4 regions of the Pseudarthrobacter sp. 05T312 genome follow, and region 2 is predicted to be linked to each of the others. Evidence: riboswitches for the same ligand, from Rfam matches in the RefSeq annotation. Region 2 holds a riboswitch; each other region holds the start of a gene.
The links. A riboswitch is a leader RNA that binds a small molecule or an ion and turns the genes downstream of it on or off. The one in region 2 is predicted to bind thiamine pyrophosphate.
Positions count from the first base shown of each region.

Region 1: another riboswitch for thiamine pyrophosphate. It lies ahead of AC1DIP_RS03345 (FAD-dependent oxidoreductase); the one in region 2 lies ahead of thiD (bifunctional hydroxymethylpyrimidine kinase/phosphomethylpyrimidine kinase).
Region 3: another riboswitch for thiamine pyrophosphate. It lies ahead of thiC (phosphomethylpyrimidine synthase ThiC); the one in region 2 lies ahead of thiD (bifunctional hydroxymethylpyrimidine kinase/phosphomethylpyrimidine kinase).
Region 4: another riboswitch for thiamine pyrophosphate. It lies ahead of AC1DIP_RS05640 (ECF transporter S component); the one in region 2 lies ahead of thiD (bifunctional hydroxymethylpyrimidine kinase/phosphomethylpyrimidine kinase).

Region 1 covers NZ_JBFTLY010000001.1:656,605-661,701, reverse strand. The annotation lists gene AC1DIP_RS03370 (TetR/AcrR family transcriptional regulator) at 1-95, shown strand, start outside; gene AC1DIP_RS03365 (DUF3107 domain-containing protein) at 158-382, shown strand; gene AC1DIP_RS03360 (hypothetical protein) at 423-725, shown strand; gene AC1DIP_RS03355 (thiazole synthase) at 799-1,614, opposite strand; gene thiS (sulfur carrier protein ThiS) at 1,619-1,855, opposite strand; gene AC1DIP_RS03345 (FAD-dependent oxidoreductase) at 1,852-3,150, opposite strand; TPP riboswitch at 3,143-3,261, opposite strand; gene thiE (thiamine phosphate synthase) at 3,289-4,029, shown strand; gene AC1DIP_RS03335 (RNB domain-containing ribonuclease) at 4,069-5,097, shown strand, end outside.
Region 2 covers NZ_JBFTLY010000004.1:219,219-224,315, reverse strand. The annotation lists gene AC1DIP_RS08755 (Rne/Rng family ribonuclease) at 1-907, shown strand, start outside; TPP riboswitch at 1,067-1,164, shown strand; gene thiD (bifunctional hydroxymethylpyrimidine kinase/phosphomethylpyrimidine kinase) at 1,172-2,692, shown strand; gene rplU (50S ribosomal protein L21) at 2,955-3,263, shown strand; gene rpmA (50S ribosomal protein L27) at 3,325-3,588, shown strand; gene obgE (GTPase ObgE) at 3,706-5,097, shown strand, end outside.
Region 3 covers NZ_JBFTLY010000003.1:207,139-212,235, reverse strand. The annotation lists gene ffh (signal recognition particle protein) at 1-464, shown strand, start outside; gene AC1DIP_RS07000 (alpha/beta fold hydrolase) at 568-1,302, shown strand; gene thiC (phosphomethylpyrimidine synthase ThiC) at 1,299-3,125, opposite strand; TPP riboswitch at 3,121-3,228, opposite strand; gene AC1DIP_RS06990 (amidohydrolase family protein) at 3,306-4,388, shown strand; gene AC1DIP_RS06985 (VOC family protein) at 4,487-5,097, shown strand, end outside.
Region 4 covers NZ_JBFTLY010000002.1:326,788-331,884, forward strand. The annotation lists gene AC1DIP_RS05630 (energy-coupling factor transporter transmembrane component T family protein) at 1-560, opposite strand, end outside; gene AC1DIP_RS05635 (ABC transporter ATP-binding protein) at 557-2,101, opposite strand; gene AC1DIP_RS05640 (ECF transporter S component) at 2,101-2,724, opposite strand; TPP riboswitch at 2,792-2,932, opposite strand; gene AC1DIP_RS05645 (DUF4235 domain-containing protein) at 3,093-3,356, shown strand; gene mnhG (monovalent cation/H(+) antiporter subunit G) at 3,373-3,777, opposite strand; gene AC1DIP_RS05655 (MrpF/PhaF family protein) at 3,767-4,045, opposite strand; gene AC1DIP_RS05660 (Na+/H+ antiporter subunit E) at 4,042-4,587, opposite strand; gene AC1DIP_RS05665 (Na+/H+ antiporter subunit D) at 4,584-5,097, opposite strand, start outside.

The DNA of each region.
Region 1 (5,097 bases), on a different contig from region 2:
TGGAAACGGACGGCAACCTGGACCTCGATGTGGCCAGCGACCTCATCTACCGTTTAGCTTGGCGCGGAATCTCTCGCTTCCCCAAAGAGTCCTAGACTACAAATAAGACAACACCTCGTAGAGAAACACGAGAACTTTCACAGGCTGGGAGGCCCCCTTGGAGATTAAGATCGGCGTTCAGAACGTTGGCCGCGAAATCGTGCTGGAATCAACCCAGGATGCGGAGACTGTGGCCAAGGTTGTTGGCGAAGCCATTAACGAGGGCAGCGAGCTGCGCCTGAAGGATGACAAGGGACGCCTGATCATTGTTCCGGGCAACGCGCTTGCCTACGTGGAAATCGGTGCCGAAGAGGTCCGCCGCGTAGGTTTCGGCCAGTTCTAGTCGCGGCCTGCTGCAGGCCTGCCGTTCTTCAAGGAGATCCATGCTTTCGCTGACCATCGTGGTGCTGGCAACCGTCGCGGCAGGCTTCGTCGTCTGGGCCAATGACAAGCGGCACTCCAAATACGGCGCGGCGTTGCCGGCCGGTGTTGCCGTGGGCGTCGCGGCGTTGGCCTGGATCATCCTGATGACCGCGGGCTTCGGCTACCTGCCGGGAACCACCTGGCTTCCCTGGGTCCTGCCGATGGTCCTGGGCGTCGCCGCGGCCATCGCCGCCGTCGTCTACCTGGGCCGCACCCGTGCCCGGCGCGATACGGAACGCCTGACTGTCATCCTGCGGCGCTGACCACCTGCAGGGCAGGACATACGCGTGTGGCCACCACCCGGCAGGGTGGTGGCCACACGCGTATGTCCCGGTGTCAAAGGAACTCCGCCCGGCCTTCCATCGCGGACGAGGCCAGGGCATGCTCCCGTCGCGGGATGCGCCCGGCTGCCCGGGCCATCCTGCCGGCGAGCACTGCATGCTTGAACGCCTCCCCCATGAGTGCGGGGTTCTGCGCCCGCGTCACGGCCGTGGCGAGCAGGACGGCGTCGCAGCCCAGCTCCATGGCCAGGGCCGCGTCCGATGCCGTGCCGATGCCGGCGTCCAGCACCACCGGCACCGAGGCACGGGACACGATGAGCTCGATGTTGTGCGGGTTCAGGATTCCCAGGCCGGTGCCGATCGGGGCTCCGAGCGGCATGACGGCGGTGGCGCCCAGGTTCTCCAGCCGCAGGGCAAGTACGGGGTCGTCGTTGGTGTAGGCGAAGACCTTGAACCCCCGGTTGACCAGCTGCTCCGTGGCGTCCACCAGTTCCACGGCATCGGGCAGCAGGGTCTGCTCATCGGCAATGACTTCCAGCTTCACCCAGTCGGTCTCCAGCGCCTCCCGGGCAAGCTCCGCCGTGAGGACGGCATCCCTGGCCGTGAAGCAGCCTGCAGTGTTGGGCAGCACGCGGATCCCGTGGTCCACCAACAGCTGGAACAGCGAGCCGGTTTCCGCGGTGGAGTACCGGCGCATGGCCACGGTGGTCAGGGCGGTGCCGGAGGCCAGGAGTGCAGCGCCCAGGCCGTCCAGGCTGGGTGCCCCGCCGGTGCCCATGATCAGCCGGGATCCGAGGGCGACGCCGTCAATCACCAGGGCGTCGGCGGCGCCGGGATTCCCGGCCGGGTTGATGGTGCTGGTTTCGGTCATGGTGTCAGCCTCCCTGTACTGCCGTGACAAGTTCAATGTCGTCGCCCTCGGCGAGCGCCGTGGCGAACCATTGGCTCCGCGGCACCACCTGGGCATTATGGGCGACGGCGACCCCCAGCTTCCCGCCGTCCGTCGCCTGGCCGTTGGGTGCCAGCGGGCGTCCGGTGACCTGGCTGACGAGCGTGGTGATGGAGGTGCCGTCCGCCACCGTGTGGGTGTTTCCGTTCAGGGTGATGTTCACGCTGTCTCCTTGATGTGGTGGTTTGTGCCGGCGGCGGCCGGACGCGAGAAGCGCTCCGGGCTGAAAGGCGCCCAGCGCGGGTCGGCATGCCCCTCCAGCAACCCGGCGCAGATGGCCGCGGCCGCGGGAGTGAGCAGCACCCCGTGCCGGAAGAACCCGGTGGCGATGATGAGTCCCGGGACGTGCCCGGCCTGATTGCCGGCGGATCCGTCGGCCGCCGGCACACGGCCCAGCAGCGGTGCATTGTCGGGGGTTCCGGGCCGGGCCCGGGCGGTGCACTCGAGCAGTTCCAGTTCGGCGACGGCGGGAACCAGCGCCTGGGCATCGCGCAGCAGCTGGTAGACGCCTCCGGCGCTCACGGCATCGGACAGGGCGTCCTCGCGCTGGGTGGCTCCGATGACCACGGTTCCGTCCTGCCGGGGAACGATGTAGACGGGGACGCCGTGCACCAGCCCGCGCACGGTGGACGTCACCAGGGGCTGGAGGTGAGGCGGAACGGCGAGGCGGAGGATGTCGCCGTGTACCGGGCGCAGGGGCAGGTCGAGGCCGCCGGGCAGGCCGCCAAGGTCCCCTGCCTGCAGGCCGTTGGCCACAATGGTCTCCGTTGCCAGGACGGTGCCGCCACCGGCAAGGGAGGTGCCGACGACGCTTCCGCCCTCCCACAGCAGTCCGCCAGCCCGGTCCGGCACGGCATACCCATCCACCGCCCCTGCCGCGGCCAGGCCAGGCTTCCCGCGGACGGCGCCGGCGAGGGCCCGCCGCAGGGCAGCCACCAGGCGGCGCGGATCTACCTGGTGGTCCGCGGGAGTGTCCAGGGCGCAGGCGATGGCGGGGCTGAGGAGCGGCTCGCGTTGGCGGGCTTCCCTCACCGTCAGGGGTTCCACGGCAAGTCCGTTGGCCTGCTGTACGGCGCGGAGGTCCATCAGGGCGCGGCGGTCCGCGGCGTCGGCACCCACGGCGAGTGTCGGCGTCGTCAGGTATCCGGAATCCGCGCCGGTGGCTCCTGCGATGCCTGCGGCGAAACCGGGCCAGCGGGAGGACGCGTCAAGCATCAGTTCCAGGAGGTCCTCCTCCTGGTAGTGCAGTTCGCTGACGGGGGCCAGCATCCCTGCGGCGGCCCAGCTTGCGCCGCTTCCGGGTGCGTCATCGATCAGGGCCACGGAGCGGCCGGAGCACTGCGCCTCCCAGGCGATGCCATGGCCCACCACCCCGCCGCCGATGACGGCGACGTCTGCGTGGACCGTGGAACGGGGAGCACCGGGCGGCCCGGCGCGATGGTCAACGGGGGTGCTCATATGGTTCCTTCCCTACGCCGGCATTAACCGGATCAGGTCAAGCGGTCGGCTCTGACGCCCTCTCAGCCCGGCGCTTTGTGACAGCTGCCGCGGGCTCCCGCAGTACCAGCCCAGTTTAGAGGAACTAGGCTTGCAGGCATGAATGTGTCCGCTTCCTCCCTGCCCCCGGGCCCCCACGCTCCAGCAATCCCGGCCGGCACGGCCGAAGTTGCCAACGCGGGCCACAACGATGCCCTGAAGGCAGCCCGCCTGTACCTGTGCACCGATGCGCGCGCTGCGCGCGGCGACTTTGCGGAGTTCGTGGACGCCGCGTTTGCCGGGGGCGTGGACATCATCCAGCTGCGCGACAAGACCATCGAGGCCGCCGAGGAACTGGACCTCCTGGCGGCCTTGAAGGAGACGGCGGTGCGGCACGGGAAACTCTGGGCCGTCAATGACCGCGCCGATATCGCCGTGCTGTCCGGGGCACCGGTGTTCCACATCGGCCAAAAGGACCTTCCGCTGGCTGCGGCGCGCACCCTGGTCAACGGCAACGCCGCCATCGGCCTCTCCAGCCACACCACGGGCCAGGTCGACGCGGCCCTCGCGGCAACCGGCGGCCCGTCCGGTCTGGACTATTTCTGCGTGGGGCCGGTGTGGGCCACACCCACCAAACCCGGCAGGGCCGCCGTCGGGCCTGAACTGGTGCAGTACGCCGCCGGCGCCTCCGGGCAGGCCGGGGATCCCGTCCCGTGGTTTGCCATCGGCGGCATCGACCACGGAAACGTCCGCGAGGTGGTGGAGGCCGGTGCCCGCCGCATCGTGGTGGTGCGCGCCATCACAGAGGCCCCCGACCCCGCAGCAGCCGCAGCCTCGCTCCTCGGCGCGCTGGACGGCTGAGCCTGCATAATCCCGGGACTTGGGGCTACGCTGAATTTTGTGTCACATCATCGGTTGGCCCCCAACGTCCATGACCACAGGAACGCCCTGGAAGAGGCGTTGGGCCTGCTGCGGACCGAGCTTGAGCTGCCGGGCCCGTACCCTGCCGACGCTGTGGAAGACGCCCGGGCCGCCGTCGCGGCGTTGAAGCTGCCTTCCTACGACCTGACCGCCGTCGAATTCGTCACCATCGATCCGGCATCCTCCACGGACCTGGACCAGGCAGTCTTCATCGAACCCGACGGCAACGGCTACCGCGTCCTGTACGCCATCGCCGACGTCCCTGCATTCGTTGCACCGGGTGGCCCGCTGGACGCCGAAACCCGGCGCCGCGGCCAGACGTTCTACGCCCCGGACGGGCGGATCCCGCTGCATCCGGAGGTGATCAGCGAGGGGGCCGGGAGCCTGCTCCCGGGCCAGGAGTGTTCGGCTTTCGTCTGGGACTTCACGCTCGACGGCGACGCGACGGTGCTGAGCGTGGGTGTCCGGCGGGCGCGGATCCGCAGCCGCGACAAGCTCAGCTACAAGGGCGCCCAGGCCGACCTCGACGCCGGGACCGCCCCTCCCGTCCTTCGGCTGCTCCGCGAGGTGGGACTGAAGCGGGTGGCACTGGAACGGGCGCGTGAAGGCGCCAGCCTGAACATGCCCGAGCAGGAAATCGTCCAGCTGCCGGACGGCGGCTACCGGATCGACGCCGTTCCGCAGCTTCCTGTCGAGGACTGGAACGCCCAGATTTCGTTGATGACCGGAATGGCCGCCGCGCAGCTCATGCTGGAGGGCAAAGTGGGCATCCTGCGCACCATGCCCGCCCCTGACGAACGGTCGCTGCGGCACTTCCGGCTGCAGACCGAGGTGCTCGGCAGGCCTTGGGACGGGCAGGTCAGCTACGGCGAATACCTGCGGTCGCTCGATCCCACCGACCCGCGCCAGTTGGCCATCATGCATTCGGCCGGGATGCTGTTCCGCGGCGCGTCCTACACCGCCTTCGATGGCACCGTCCCCGAGGACGGCATCCAGTCCGCCATCGGC
Region 2 (5,097 bases):
CCGGGCCAACATCGTGGCGGCCGAGCACCACGTCCAGCGCACCGACAACCGGCCCGAAGCCCGGGCGGAAACGCGCCCGGAAGCGCAGCGGAACGACAACGGCCAGCCCGGTGTCCGGACCGAACGCAAGCGGCGGCGCGGACGCGGCGGCCAGCAGCCCGAGGCTGCCCCGGCACCTGCCGTGCATGTCCACACCGTCCAGCCGGACCCGTCCGACGCCGAGCGGCACGCCAAGGCGGAGGCCACCAGGCTTGCCCTCGCAAACATCGCCGCTGCCGCCCATGCAGCCCACCTGCACGACGACGAGGTGGCGGCAGCCCGGCAGGTGCCGTCCGTGGAGCCTGCGCCGGTACCCGTTGAGGAGACGCACGACGCCGATGCCCCGGCACGTCCCGCAGCCGTCCTCACGTTCGGCGGCGAGGAAGTCCCTCTTCCGTTCGTGGAGCACGCCGGGGAACAGCATCCGAAGCCTGCCCTGACGCTGGACCGGCTTGCGGAAGCATTCGCCCACCTGGGCCAGCCGGCTTCCCCCGTGGAGAACGCCCCTGCCAGGCAGGCAGAGGCCGTGCAGGCAGCAGGAGAGGTCGCGCCGGAAGGGCAGGCCGACGGCGGGACGGCAGAAGGCCGCGCCGGTGCCGCTCCTGAGGCGTCGCCTGAAAAGGACTATTCGGACCACACGCTGGAGCAGTCCCGGCAACGCCGGCCCCGGCGCCACCGGGCCGCCAGCCGTGCCCAGGGTTCCGCCAACGAGACCGCTGTCCAGCACCATGAAAACGTCCAGGCTGATGCCGGTGGGCACTCGCACGCAGCCAAGGCCCCCGAACCGGCGAAGGACCAGCCGGAACCGCGCAAGGCGGCCGAGGAACCCATCATCCTCGGCGTCGGGGTGCCTGCCTCGGAACTCTAGCCACAGGAGCGTCCAGCCAGGAATCCCCGTCCTGCGCATCGGTCCACCGGGATTTCCGGGTGGACCGTGCGGGGCGGGGATTCCTGCTGTTCCGGGGCGGTCTATTCTGCGGCGGCCGTTGTCACCCTTTTCCCCGGCTGCGGCGCACGGGCTAGGGTAGGAACCGACACGGGGTGCCGCGCAGCAGGCCGGCTGAGATCCAGACCCGTTGAACCTGTCCGGCTAGTACCGGCGAAGGGATGTCTCTTGTCTTCGACCCTTTCCATGCCCCTGCCAGCTGCCTCCTCCGTCCGCACCGGGCTGCCCACCGGCCGGGACGTCCCGCGGGTCCTGTCCATCGCCGGCTCCGACCCGTCCGGGGGCGCAGGCATCCAGGCCGACCTGAAAAGCATTGCCGCCCACGGCGGATACGGCATGGCTGCCATTACCGCCCTGACGGCACAGAACACCCGCGGCGTGCAGTCCGTCCACGTTCCTCCCGTGGCTTTCCTCGCCCAGCAGCTGGACGCGGTCAGCGATGACATCTCGATCGACGCCGTCAAGATCGGCATGCTGGGGGACGAGGCCGTGATCCGCACCGTCCGGCACTGGCTGGAGAAGGTCCGTCCCGCCGTCGTGGTCCTGGACCCGGTCATGGTGGCCACCAGCGGCGACAGGCTGCTGGAGGAGTCCGCCGAGGCCGCGCTCCGGGACCTGCTGCCCCTGGCCAACCTCATCACTCCCAACCTGCCGGAGCTTGCCATGCTGGTGGGTGCGGACCCTGCCGACAGCTGGGCGGCCGCGCTGGAGCAGGGGCGGCACCTGGCGGACGCCACCGGCGCCACCATCCTGGTCAAGGGCGGTCACCTGGCGGGTGCGGACTGCCCGGATGCGCTGGTCAATACGGCTGGCCTCCTCGCACAGGAAGTGGTGGAGGTGCCGGGAAACCGCATCAACACCCGCAACAGCCACGGCACCGGCTGTTCCCTGTCTTCCGCGATGGCCACCGTCCAGGCTCGCTTGGGCGACTGGGAGGCATCCCTCCGGACGGTCAAGCCATGGCTGGCAGGCGCCCTTGAAAACTCGGAGCAGCTCGAGGTGGGCCAGGGAAACGGGCCGGTGCACCACTTCCACCATGTGCGGCCTGCCCCCGCGGAAGGCGGCTTCGCTGCACGGCTCTGGGCAGAAGCCCAACAGGACCTCGCGGACATCTACGCCCTGGACTTCATTCACGGCCTGGCCGCCGGGGACCTTCCCGAGAAGGACTTCGCCTACTACCTGGCCCAGGATGCCCTGTACCTGAACGGATACTCCCGGGTGTTGGCCCGCGCCAGCGCCCTGGCTCCCTCGGAAGCGGAACAGCTGTTCTGGGCCGGGTCCTCGCAGCAGTGCCTGGAGGTGGAGTCGGAACTGCACCGTTCCTGGCTCAGCACCCGGCCCGCCCAGAACGGCCTCGGCCCCGTCACCAAGGCCTACGTGGACCACCTCACCGCAGCGTCGGCGTCGGGCAGCTACGCCGTCCTGGCCGCCGCCGTCCTTCCCTGCTTCTGGCTCTACGCCGAGGTGGGCGAAAAGCTGCACGGCCAGTTTGTTGCCTCCTTGGAGCCGGAGGGGCACGCCTACGCGGCCTGGCTGCGGACGTATGCCGACGAAGGATTTGCCGAAGCAACGCGCCGCGCCATCGCCATCGTGGACGCAGCTGGCCGGAAGGCCTCGGACGCCGAGCGGGAGGCCATGGTGACCGCGTTCAAGCAGTCCTGCCGCCTGGAAGTGGAATTCTTCGACGCGCCGAGGCTCCATTCCTGACTCCTGCGGGCAGCACCGCCGCTATGATGGAGTTCATGGTTGCGGTGCTGCCTGCCGGAGTGTGGTTACTACCACACCCGGGCCGCCGGAACCAGCCTCATTTGCGGCCGTAGATGGATTTAGCGTATTCTAGATCTTCGGTGCTTACGCCAACACTTGGGTTATGACCCCACGGCGTTGAGGCACAGCGGGAACCCTGACTTTTTTGAGTCGGTTCCGCACGCAAATTTTGTAATAAACGTCGAGAGAAGTGAGTTCCCAAGTGGTGTACGCGATTGTCCGCGCAGGCGGCCGCCAAGAGAAGGTTTCCGTTGGAGACTTCGTTACCCTGAACCGCGTCGCCGGTGGAGCCGGCAGCACCATCGAGCTGCCCGCACTGCTCCTGGTTGATGGTGACAAGGTCACCTCCGCCGCCGCTGACCTGGCCAAGGTAACTGTTACGGCTGAAATCCTCCAGGACCTGCGTGGTCCTAAGATTGTCATCCAGAAGTTCAAGAACAAGACCGGCTACAAGAAGCGCCAGGGTCACCGCCAGGAACTGACCAAGGTCAAGATCACCGGCATTAAGTAACCACCGGTTACTGTTCAGGTATTTCAACAGATTCCCCAGAATTTAGAGGCAGGCATTTCAGATGGCACATAAAAAGGGCGCGAGCTCCACTCGCAACGGTCGCGATTCCAACGCTCAGTACCTCGGCGTCAAGCGCTTCGGCGGCCAGGTCGTTTCCGCAGGCGAGATCATCGTCCGCCAGCGCGGCACCCACTTCCACCCCGGCGCCGGCGTTGGCCGTGGCGGTGACGACACCCTGTTCGCACTGACCCCGGGCGCCGTTGAATTCGGCACCCGCCGCGGTCGTCGCGTGGTCAACATCGTTGCTGCTGCAGCTGCAGAGTAACAACCAGTTCTGAAGCGGTGGAGCGGGCCTGAGGGTCCGCTCCACTGTTCTTTTAACAGCATTACAATCGATGTGGCGTCCCCGGGCGCCCCATAAACAGCATCTGAGGAGATCCACGTGGCCAGCTTTGTAGACCGGGTAGTACTGCATGTATCCGGCGGAACCGGCGGCCATGGTTGCGTCTCCGTCCACCGCGAGAAGTTCAAGCCCCTCGGCGGTCCCGACGGCGGGAACGGCGGCAACGGCGGCGACGTGATCCTTCGCGTGGACCACCAGACCACCACCCTCCTCGACTACCACCACGCACCGCACCGGCACGCGAGCAACGGCGGCCCCGGCATGGGCGACTGGCGCGGCGGCAAGAACGGCGAGACCCTGATCCTGCCCGTACCGGACGGCACGGTTGTCAAAACCAAGGACGGCGAAGTCCTCGCCGACCTCGTGGGAGAAGGCGCCGAGTTCGTGGCAGCCGCCGGCGGCCTGGGCGGACTCGGCAACGCTGCCCTGTCCTCACAGAAGCGCCGCGCCCCGGGCTTCGCGCTGCTCGGCATCGAAGGGGATTCCCGGGACGTCGTCTTGGAACTGAAGTCCATTGCCGATATCGCCCTGGTGGGCTTCCCGTCCGCCGGCAAGTCCAGCCTGATCGCGGCCATGTCCGCTGCGCGCCCCAAGATCGCCGACTACCCGTTCACCACCCTGGTTCCCAACCTGGGCGTGGTGCAGGCCGGCGAAGTGCGGTTCACCATCGCCGATGTTCCCGGCCTCATCGAAGGCGCCAGCGAGGGACGGGGACTGGGCCATAACTTCCTGCGCCACGTTGAGCGCTGCGCGGCCCTGGTCCACGTACTCGACTGCGGCACCCTGGAATCCGACCGTGACCCGCTCACGGACCTCGCCATCATCGAAGGTGAGCTCGAGAAGTACGCCGTCGACATGAGCTATGCCGGCCAGGACGGGGAAGTGGTTCCCCTGAACCACCGCCCGCGGCTGGTCGCGCTGAACAAGGTGGACCTGCCCGATGGCAAGGACATGGCTGAGTTCGTGCGTCCGGAACTCGAATCCCGCGGATACCGCGTCTTCGAAGTATCCGCCACGAGCCATGAAGGCCTGCGCCAGCTCGGCTTCGCCATGGCGGAGATCGTCAAGGCGGCCCGGGATGCCGTGGCTGCGGCCCCGCCCAAGGTGCAGCCGGCCGTGCTGCGGCCGCGTGCCGTCAACGAAACCGGGTTCAAGATCCGCCGCGAGGAAAAGAACCTGGAACCGCTGTTCCGCGTCCTGGGCGAAAAGCCCGTGCGCTGGGTCAAGCAAACCGACTTCACCAACGAAGAGGCCATCGGCTACCTGGCGGACCGGCTCGCCCGGCTGGGCGTTGAAACCGAACTGTTCAAGCAGGGCGCCAAGCCCGGTGACACGGTGGTCATTGGCGAGGACGACGGCGTGGTGTTCGACTGGGAGCCCACCATGATGGCAGGAGCTGAGCTCCTGGCCTCGCCGCGCGGCACCGACGTC
Region 3 (5,097 bases), on a different contig from region 2:
AACAGTTCGACGAGCGGGAAATCGACCGCGTAGAAGCGATCGTCCGGTCCATGACCCCGCACGAGCGCCTGGCGCCCAAGATCATCAACGGCTCGCGCCGGGCACGTATTGCCCGTGGCTCCGGTGTCCACGTGTCCGAGGTCAACGGCCTGCTGGAGCGCTTCGCCCAGGCCCAGAAGATGATGAAGAAGATGGCCCAGGGCGGCATGCCGGGGATGCCCGGAATGCCCGGCATGCCCGGAGCCGGGGGCGGCGCGCGGAAGAACGCAAAGAACGCACCGAAGAAGAAGGCAAAATCCGGCAACCCCGCCAAGGCGGCACAGGAGCGCAAGGAGGCGGAAGCCCGCCGTGCCAACGCCGCCAAGGCGCTTCCCACCGGTGCTGCGTTCGGCCAGCAGGGCGGCGACTTCGACCCGTCCTCGCTGAACCTTCCCAAGGGCTTCGACAAGTTCCTGGGCAAATAGGAGTTCCCCGGCATCAGGAAGCGCCAGGTGCCGTCTTGACCGCTCAAGACGACACCTGGCGCTTTTTCGTTGGGATGTCGGCAGCGTGGAATAGGGTTGGGACATGTTCAAGCAGAGGGTAGTTTTCGTGCACGGCGCCGGAAGTTTCGGTGCCGCCGCGTGGCCCCGCCAGCACGGCATGGCACTGTCCTATGACGCCCTGTTCCTCCGCCGGCACGGCTACGATGCCGTCGCGGAGCCGGTGGAATCTTCGTTCGCGGAAGACACCGCAATCATCCTGCGGTCCCTGGGGGACGACGGCCGCGGCGCTGCCGGCGGACACGTGGTGGCACACGCCCAGGGTGCCATCGCAGCCATGATGGCCGCCGTTGAACGCCCCGACCTGGTCTTTTCCCTGACCCTGGTGGAGCCCGCCTGCCTGTCCCTGACCGCGGAACTGCCGGCCACGGCCGCCCACATCAGCCTGATGCAGCCACTGTTCGACGTCCGCCACCAACTCAGCGATGACGACTTCCAGCGCGAGTTCGTGCGCAGGATCTACGCCACCGACCTCCAGCAGCCTGCCACCGCCGAGGAGAAACGGTCCGCGCGGCGGCTGCGGCTCCAGGAGCCTTCGTGGGAAGCGCCGCTGCACATTGTTCCGGGCGTCCCCACCCTGGTGCTCACCGGAGGGTGGGAGCCGCTTTATGAGGAAATTGCCGGGTACCTCCGGGAAACCGGTGCCCTGCACCGCGTTGCCGCGGGAGGGCACCGGCCCCAGGACTCCCTGGACGGGGACCGGGCCATCCGCCAGTTCATCAGTGGGGTCAGCAGGAGCCAGCCCGCCCGGGCGTCCTAGCCTTCGGCGGGGACCCGCAGCTCCGGCAGGTACACCTTGCCGCCGGCTGCCAGGAACTCCTCGCTCTTCTCCCGCATGCCGGAGGCCATGTCCGCCAGCGCAGCCTGCGCCTCCGCGGACCCGTATTCGTCCCGGATGTCCTGGCTGATCCGCATGGAGCAGAACTTCGGACCACACATGGAACAAAAGTGCGCCGTCTTGGCCGGTTCGGCCGGCAGCGTCTCATCGTGGAACGACTCCGCGGTCACGGGGTCCAAGGACAGCGCGAACTGGTCACGCCAGCGGAACTCGAACCTTGCCTTGGACAGGGCATCATCGCGCTCATGCGCCCCGGGGTGGCCCTTGGCCAGGTCTGCGGCGTGCGCTGCGATCTTGTAGGTGATCACCCCCGTTTTCACGTCGTCCTTGTTGGGCAGGCCCAGGTGTTCCTTCGGCGTGACGTAGCAAAGCATGGCAGTGCCGTACCGGGCGATTTCGGTGGCGCCAATGGCCGAGGTGATGTGGTCATACCCCGGCGCCACATCCGTCACCAGGGGCCCCAGGGTATAGAAGGGCGCACCCTTGCACAGTTCCTGCTGCCGCTCCACGTTCTCGCGGACCAGGTGGAAGGGAACGTGGCCTGGCCCTTCCACCATCACCTGCACGTCGTATTCCCAGGCCCGCTGCGTCAGTTCGGCGAGGGTGTCCAGTTCGGCGAACTGGGCGGCGTCGTTGGCGTCCGCCGTGGAGCCGGGGCGGAGGCCGTCGCCCAGCGAGAAGGCGACGTCGTATTTGGCGAAGATTTCGCAGAGCTCATCGAAGTGCGTGTACAGGAAGTTCTCCTGGTGGTGGGCCAGGCACCAGCCGGCCATGATCGAGCCGCCGCGCGAGACGATGCCGGTCACCCGGTTGGCCGTCAGCGGGACATACCGCAGCAGCACGCCGGCGTGGATGGTCATGTAGTCCACGCCCTGCTCGCACTGTTCGATCACGGTGTCGCGGAAGATCTCCCAAGTGAGGGCGTTGGCCTCGCCGTTGACCTTTTCCAGCGCCTGGTAGATCGGCACCGTCCCGATCGGCACGGGGGAGTTGCGGAGGATCCACTCCCGCGTGGTGTGGATGTCGTCGCCGGTGGAGAGGTCCATGACGGTGTCGGCGCCCCACTGGGTGGCCCACTGCAGCTTGTCCACTTCCTCGGCGATTGAACTCGTCACGGCGGAGTTGCCGATGTTCGCGTTGATCTTCACCAGGAAGGCCTTGCCGATGATCATGGGTTCGGATTCCGGATGGTTGATGTTGTTGGGAATGATGGCGCGGCCGGCAGCCACTTCGCTGCGCACCAACTCCACATCGCAGTTTTCGCGCAGGGCCACGAACCGCATTTCCTGCGTGACGATTCCCTGCCGGGCATAGTGCATCTGCGTCACCGTCCGGCCGTCGACGGCGCGGCGGGGCACCGGCTGCGCACCTTTCCACTCCGCGGAGGCGGCGCCGCGGCGCACGGCCGAGCGGCCGTCGTCGAGCAGGTTGCGCTCCCGGCCGCCGTAGGGCTCGGTGTCAGCCCGTGCCGCGATCCACTCGGAGCGGAAGGGCTGCAGGCCGCGGACGGGGTCGCTGCCGGGTCCGGCGGTCCGGTAGGTCCGGAAGGGTGCGTTCGGCTGGCCGTTGGGGGACGGCTCAAGGGCAATTTCGGTCACCGGTACCCGGATCCCGGACGCCTCATCCGCAACGTAGGCGAGTGAATGCGACTTCAGCGACTGGGTTACCGGCGGCACTGAAGCGTCGCCGGGCTCCCCGTCGGACGGTTGGAGGGCAGGGTTCAACTGGGTGTTTTGCGTACTCAAGGGAATACTCACTTCCTTCGCCGGCATTACCCGGACAGGTTCAACGGTCGCAGGCTGCGTCAGCCCGATCTCAGCCCCTGCAAGGGCACCCGTGTGGTCAGGAACGAAGCTACCACAGGCACCTGGAGCGCCCTTGTCATAATTCCGGTGCTAGCCTGACCGGGCATCGAAAGGAGCCCCATGGCAGACATCATCCACTTCCGAGGCCCCGTCCTCACTGCACCGGACAGGGTGCGGCACGGGCTCTGGTCCGTGGACGGCAGGCTTACGTTCAGCAGGCCGGCGGCTGCTCCGGACCGGATTTTGGACGGCTGGGTGCTCCCGGGCTTCGTGGACGCGCACTGCCACATTGGGCTGGGTGCCGCTGGTCCGGTCGAACCCGCGGCCGCCAGGGACCAGGCGCGCGCGGACCTCAACGCCGGAACCTTGCTGGTCCGGGACGCGGGTTCGCCGGCAGATACCCGCTGGATGCAGGGCGGCAGGGACTTCCCGGTGTTGATCCGGGCCGGGCGCCATATCGCCCGGACGCGCCGCTACCTGCGGGGGTTCGCCGAGGAAGTGGAGCCCGGGGGCCTCGTGGAGGCCGTCCGCAAGCAGGCGCGCGACGGCGACGGCTGGGTCAAGCTCGTGGGGGACTGGATTGACCGCGGCGCAGGCGACTTGTCGCCGTCGTTTCCTGCCGACGTCGTACGCGATGCCGTCCGGGCCGCACACGACGAAGGGGCCCGGGTGACAGCGCACTGCTTCGCCGAAGACACCCTGGACCAGGTGCTGGACGCAGGCATTGACTGCGTCGAGCACGCTACCGGGCTGCTGCCCCGCCACGTGCCCCGGTTCGTGGAGCAAGGTGTACCGATCGTGCCCACGCTCATCAATATCGCCACCTTCCCCGACATTGCTGCGCAGGCGGAGCCCAAGTTCCCGCGGTATGCCGCCCACATGCGCGCCCTCTGGGAACGCAGGATGGAGCGGGTGGCGGAAGCCCATGCCGCGGGGGTCCGCATTTTTGCCGGTACCGACGCCGGCAGCGTGATCCGGCACGGCAGGATCACGGACGAAATCCTGGCCCTGCACGGCGCCGGCCTGCCCATGGACGCGGCCCTCGACTCCGCCTGCTGGGCAGCACGAACGTGGCTGGGAGCGGACGGAGTGGAGGAAGGGGCCCGCGCCGACGTCGTCGTGTGCCGGGAAGACCCGCGGGCGGCGCGGGAGACCATTACGGCCCTGGAGCACGTGGTGCTGGGCGGGCGGATCATTCGCTGACAAACGGCTCACCGGGACTTGGAATAAATTGAAGCTTCAAGTAATTTTAAAGTGTGACAGGCCGCCAACGGGACGGCCGCCAATGCAAGGAGCCTTCAATGACCGCATCAGCCAGCAGCCAGGATCTTCTTCCTGCCGACCTCGCCATGGGCACCGTGATGCTCAAGGTGGGCGACATGAAGGTCATGACCGACTACTACCAGCGCGCACTGGGCCTTGAGGTGGTCGCCGAGCAGGATGGCGGGCTCTACCTTGGCCGCCTCGGCAGGCCGTTGGTCCACCTCGCGCCGGCTCCCGGACTGCACCTTCCCGGCAGGGGAGAGGCAGGCCTGTTCCACACCGCGCTGCTCTTCGAGGACCAGGCTTCCCTCGCCGCCACCGTCGCCACTGCAGCCCAGTACGAGCCGCGGGCCTTCACCGGCAGCGCCGACCATTTGGTCAGCGAAGCCTTCTACTTCACCGACCCCGAGGGCAACGGCATCGAACTGTACTGGGACCGTCCCCGCAGCAACTGGTCCTGGAACGGGACCGACGTGGTCATGGACAGCCTGGCGCTCCCGCCGCAGCGCTACCTCGAGCAGTACCTTACCGAGGAGTCCCTGGAGGGGCAGCGGCAAACAGCGGCCGGCGTGGGCCACGTCCACCTCCAGGTTGGCGATGTGCAGACCGCCCGGGACTTCTACGTGGGGACCCTCGGGTTCGAAAAGAC
Region 4 (5,097 bases), on a different contig from region 2:
CGCTGGCCGAGGCTGCCGCGGGCGCCCACGCCCCGGGCACGGCGCGCCATCCCGATGGTCTGCCACTCCTCTGCCATGAGCCCCACCAGGCGCATCGCGGCGAGGGTGCCCAGGACGAACCGGTGTGGCAGGGGAGCCTTCTGCGCCAGTGCATCCGCGAGATCCGTGGGATCGGTGCAGCTCATCAGGAGCACTGCCGGCAGGGCGATCGCGAAGCCGCGCAGGAGGAAGCCGATGCCCAGCTGCAGCGAACCTTCGCTCATGCTCCAGATGCCGACGTCGAGCAGGATCCTTCCGCTGTCCGGTGCCAGGATGGCGGTACTCCAGCCTCCGATGGCCGCCGCGAGGATCAGCGGCCATCCGCGCTGCCACAGCAGGGACAGGGTCAGCCCGGCCAGGGGAAAGAGCATCAGTTCGAAGACCAGGGCCACTGAGGCGGACACCCAGTCGATGGACAGTGCCAGGACCGCGGTGATGAGCAGGACCGCCGCGAACTTGCTGAGTGGATTGGCGCGGGCCAGGAGGGCGCGGTTGCCGCTCAGGGTGAGTTGCTGCCTCATGGTGCCACCGCTTCCGCGGCAGCCATCCGCAGTTCCGTCCCGCCCAGGGCCCCGGTGAACTCGGCGTCATGGGTCACGGAAACCACCGCCGTGCCGGCATCCAAAAGCTCTGACAGGAATGATGCGAGCTCGGCCCAGGTATTGGCGTCCTGCCCGAACGTGGGCTCGTCGAGGATCAGTACCTGGGGGCTGGCGGCAAGGACGGTGGCCACCGAGAGGCGCCGCTTTTCCCCGCCGGAGAGCGTATACGGGTTGGCGTCCACCAACTGGGTGAGCCGCAGCCGCTCTAGCAGTTCGTCCACCTTGTCCCCGCCGTGGCCCAGGTGCCGCGGGCCGAACTGCAGTTCGTCCAGCACCTTCCCGGTGACGAACTGGTGTTCCGGCTCCTGGAACACCGTGCCCACCCGCGAGATCAGCTGCTCGGCCTTCCACTTGTAGGGGTCGATGCCGGCGCCGCGGCTGAGGTCCAGGGTGGCGGACACCTTTCCGGCCACCGGCTCCAGCAGCCCGGCCAGGGTCAACGCGAAGGTGGACTTGCCGGCGCCGTTGGGACCGGTGATGGCCAGGGCCTGCCCGGCGCGGACCTGTGCAGCCACGTCCTCCTGGACCGGCACCGGCGGAATTTTCCGAAAGCCCTGCCGGCGGGCGCGTTCGCGGGATACGGCCAGCTGCTCTGCCGCCAGCAACAGGTTCCCCGTTCCCGCGGCCGGGACGGCGGCGCGGGGACGGGTCGCGGGCACATACCCGGGCACCCACACGCCGGCCGCGGCCAGCATGGTCCGCGCCTCACCGAGCACGCGGTCCGGGGGCCCGTCCAGGAGCACCGCAGGATCGCTGGCGGAGCCGGGCTGCAGGACAATGATCCGATCCACCATGTCCTTCCACACGGATACCCGGTGCTCCACCACCACCAGCGTGGCGCCGGTTTTGTCCAGGGAGCGGGCCACTGCGTTGCGGACCTCCAGCACGCCGTCCGGGTCCAGGTTGGCGGTGGGCTCGTCCAGCAGGATCAGGCCGGGGCGCATCGCCAGGATGCCGGCGAGCGCCAGGCGCTGCTTTTGGCCGCCGGACAGGGCCGACGTCGGGTGGTCCAGCGGGAGGTGGGAGAGTCCGACGTCGGCAAGCGCCGCGTGCACGCGCGGCCAGATCGCGTCGCGGGGCACGGCGAGGTTTTCGGCGCCGAAGGCGACGTCGTCCCCCACCCGGGAAAGGACCACCTGCGTTTCGGGGTCCTGCTGCATCAGCCCGGCGCGGCCGCGCCGGGCACGGGGCGCGGCTCCGTCCACCAGGAGCGAACCGGACTCGTCGGCGTCGCCTGCCTCGCCGTCGTCGTTGATGTCTCCCAGGACGCCGGCCAGCGCATGCAGCAGCGTGGACTTCCCGGCGCCGGAGGGCCCGAGCAGGAGCACCCGCTCCCCCGGGGCGATGTCCAGGTCAAGGCCGTGGACGGCGGGTTTGGGCCGGCCGGCATGCCGCCAGCCCCAGCCACGGGCGGTGACGGCGGCGGGGCGGACCGCGCCGGAGTCCTGGGAGGGTGCCATCAGGAGAAGACGGGCTCCGTTGCGGCCTTGCGGGACGCGAAGGAGCTCAGCACGCCGGTGCGTGCCAGGCCTCGGGTGGCCAGCCAGGCCAGGGCGCCCGCCAGGATGGCCCCGGAAATGGTGGTGAGGACGATGTAGGCCAGCTTGTCGGCGCCCGAGTAGGCGATGTTCCAGCCCCACGGTGCGAACGAATCATTCAGGCCGCAGAAGAATCCGGCCGCGGCGCCGGCCAGCAGCGATACGGGCAGGTTAAACTTCCGGTACACGAAGATTGCGAAGATGATTTCCGCGCCCAGCCCCTGGATGAAACCGGAGAAAAGGACCGAGGCGCCGTACTGGGAACCCATCAGCAGCTCGCCGGTGGCTGCGACGGTCTCGCAGAACAGGGCGGCCCCGGGCTTGCGGATGATGAGCATCCCCAGCACGCCGGGAATCATCCAGCCGCCGGCGAGCAGGCCGGTCAGGGGCGGGTAGGCGGCGTTCATGGGGGCGGACAGGGCGGCGGCACCCTGGTCCCAGGCCCAGAAAATGACGCCGCCCGCGATGGCCACCAGCGCGGCGACGACGATGTCCACGACGCGCCAGGACTTGCTGGTGGTCTTCTTGATTGCTGCAGTACTCATGTGATCCTCCTGGGAAACAGGAGGGGAAAGTGGACCCGGCCGGCGGCCTGTGGCCGTGGAACCGCGACACTTTGAGAACTCGACTCCCTTGCGCCGGTACTAACCGGATCAGGTTCGAGGGTCTGCGGCTGTCCGCACTCTCAGCGCCCACCTGCGGTGCCCGGCTAATGCCAGGTTGCCCGACGGCGGCGCTCCCCTGTCGTTTTTAGTGTTGCTTTTCGTGTGGGTAACGCTTGTTGTTGTGCCCTGTTGGGCGTGGTCAAGTTTACACCTGGCAGGGCTGGATTGCGGGCTGCGGGCGCCAATCCCCCGGATATGACCGGCTAGGCTGGGGGCAGTCCGTTTTCCGCCCGCAAGGAGTACCTGGAATGAACCTTCTCATCAAACTGCTCGGGACAGCCGTGAGCCTCGGCGCAGGCCTCGCCGGCACCAAGCTGGTCAATGCCATCTGGGAAAAGACCACCGGACAGAAGCCGCCCACCGGCAAGCACGAGGACGTACCCACCAGCCTGCGTTCCGCGCTGACCTTTGCGCTGATCTCGGCGTCGGTCAGTGCCATCATCCAGGTCCTGGCCAACCGCGGAACCCAGCGCGCCATCACCCGCTTCGCGAAGACCCAGGACATCGTCTAGCGTCCTGCCCTTGGCGTTACCGGCCGTCGTCGGGGCTGTCCTTCCGGGCAGTCTCGGCGGCGGCTTTTTGCACCACGGCTTCGAGTTCATCGGCGGTGAGCAGTTCCCGGTGCAGGTGCTTGGTGCGGTAGCCGGCACGGCCCACCATGTGGGCGGACACAGGCACCGTGAGCAACTGGAAGATCCACGCCACCACCAGGACCGGCCACACCCACCACGTCCGCATCTGCAGCCCGATGGCCGCCAGCAGCAGGAAGAGGCCCAGGACCTGGGGCTTCGTGGCGGCGTGCATGCGGCTCAGGAGGTCCGGGAACCGCAGCAGGCCTATCGAGGCACCCAGGGACATGAGGGCGCCCACCACCATGAACACGGCGGAGACGAGGTCGATCCAGGCGTCGGGGCCGGAGAAGTCAGGATTCATTGGGTTTGACCCTCCTGTCGGCCACGAACCTGGCCACGGTCACGGACCCAATGAACCCGATGATGGAGATGGCCACCACCAGCATCAGGTTGTTCAGGTGCCGGTTCACTGCCATATCGATGCACAGCGCCCCGGCCAGGATGGCGAGCAGCACATCCGCAGCCAGCACCCGGTCCAGCAGCGACGGGCCACGGGCGATACGGATAATGGCACCGGCGGCCGCCAGCGAAAAAATGACGGCTGTGACAGCCAGGACAACGTGCATCATGCGCTGGCCTCCATACGGACCTCTTCGAGTTCATCCGCGGTGCCCATGATGCGGATCAGGCCCGCTTCAATGGAACGGACCTCGTTCCGGAGGCCCTCCACGTCCTTCTCGGAGGTGATGTTGAGTGCGTGCAGGTACAGGGTGGACGTGGAACGGTCCACCTCAACCACCAGGGAGCCCGGGATCAGGGAAATCACGTGTCCCGTGGCAGTGACGATCAGGTCCTGGTGGCTGCGCAGCTTGACCGCGACCACGGCATTGGTCACCTTGGGGCCGCGGACCGCTGCCAGGTACAGGACCTGGGCGCTGGCCACCACCACCTTGCCCACGAAGGCCAGCGCAAAAGGCACGGCGTAGAGGATATTGAACCGGCCACTGAGTTCCACCGGCGGGAGGTAGAAGAGCCGGGCCACGCCAACGGCCAGCAGGGCCCCGAAGAGGAGGTTGCCGGGGCTGAAATCCTGCCAGAGGGCGCCCCACACAACCACCAGCCAGACCAGGAGCGGCAGTTCCTGGCGCAGCGAAATGCGTTTGCGGCTCATCGTCCTCCTCCCACGGCGGTGGCGGCGGGAACGGCGGTAGCCTCACCCAGCACCGCCTGGATGTACGGCGTCCGGTCAAGCATGTCCCGGGCTGCCCGGTCGGAAAGAGCGAACAATGGTCCGGCGAAGACGGTCAGGGCGACACCGAGCACCACGAGGCCGGCCGTGGAACCCACCATGGTCCGCGGCAGGAGGGTCACGGTGTTGTTCACCTTGGCTCCCGGACCGGAAACCCTCGCGGCAGGAGGGGCAAGGAGCACAGGGTCCGGGTGCTCGGCGTCCTCCGGCTTCCGCCAGAACGCGCGGTTCCACACCCTGGCGATGGCCAGCAGCGTCAGGAGGCTGGTGACCACGCCGCCGATCACCAGTGCGTAGGCCAGCGGAGTGCCCAGCTCCACGCCGGCCTGCAGCAGGCCTACCTTGCCCAGGAACCCGGAGAACGGCGGGATGCCGGCCAGGTTCATGCCGGGGATGAAGAACAGCAGCGCCAGCATGGGTGAGAGCTTGGCG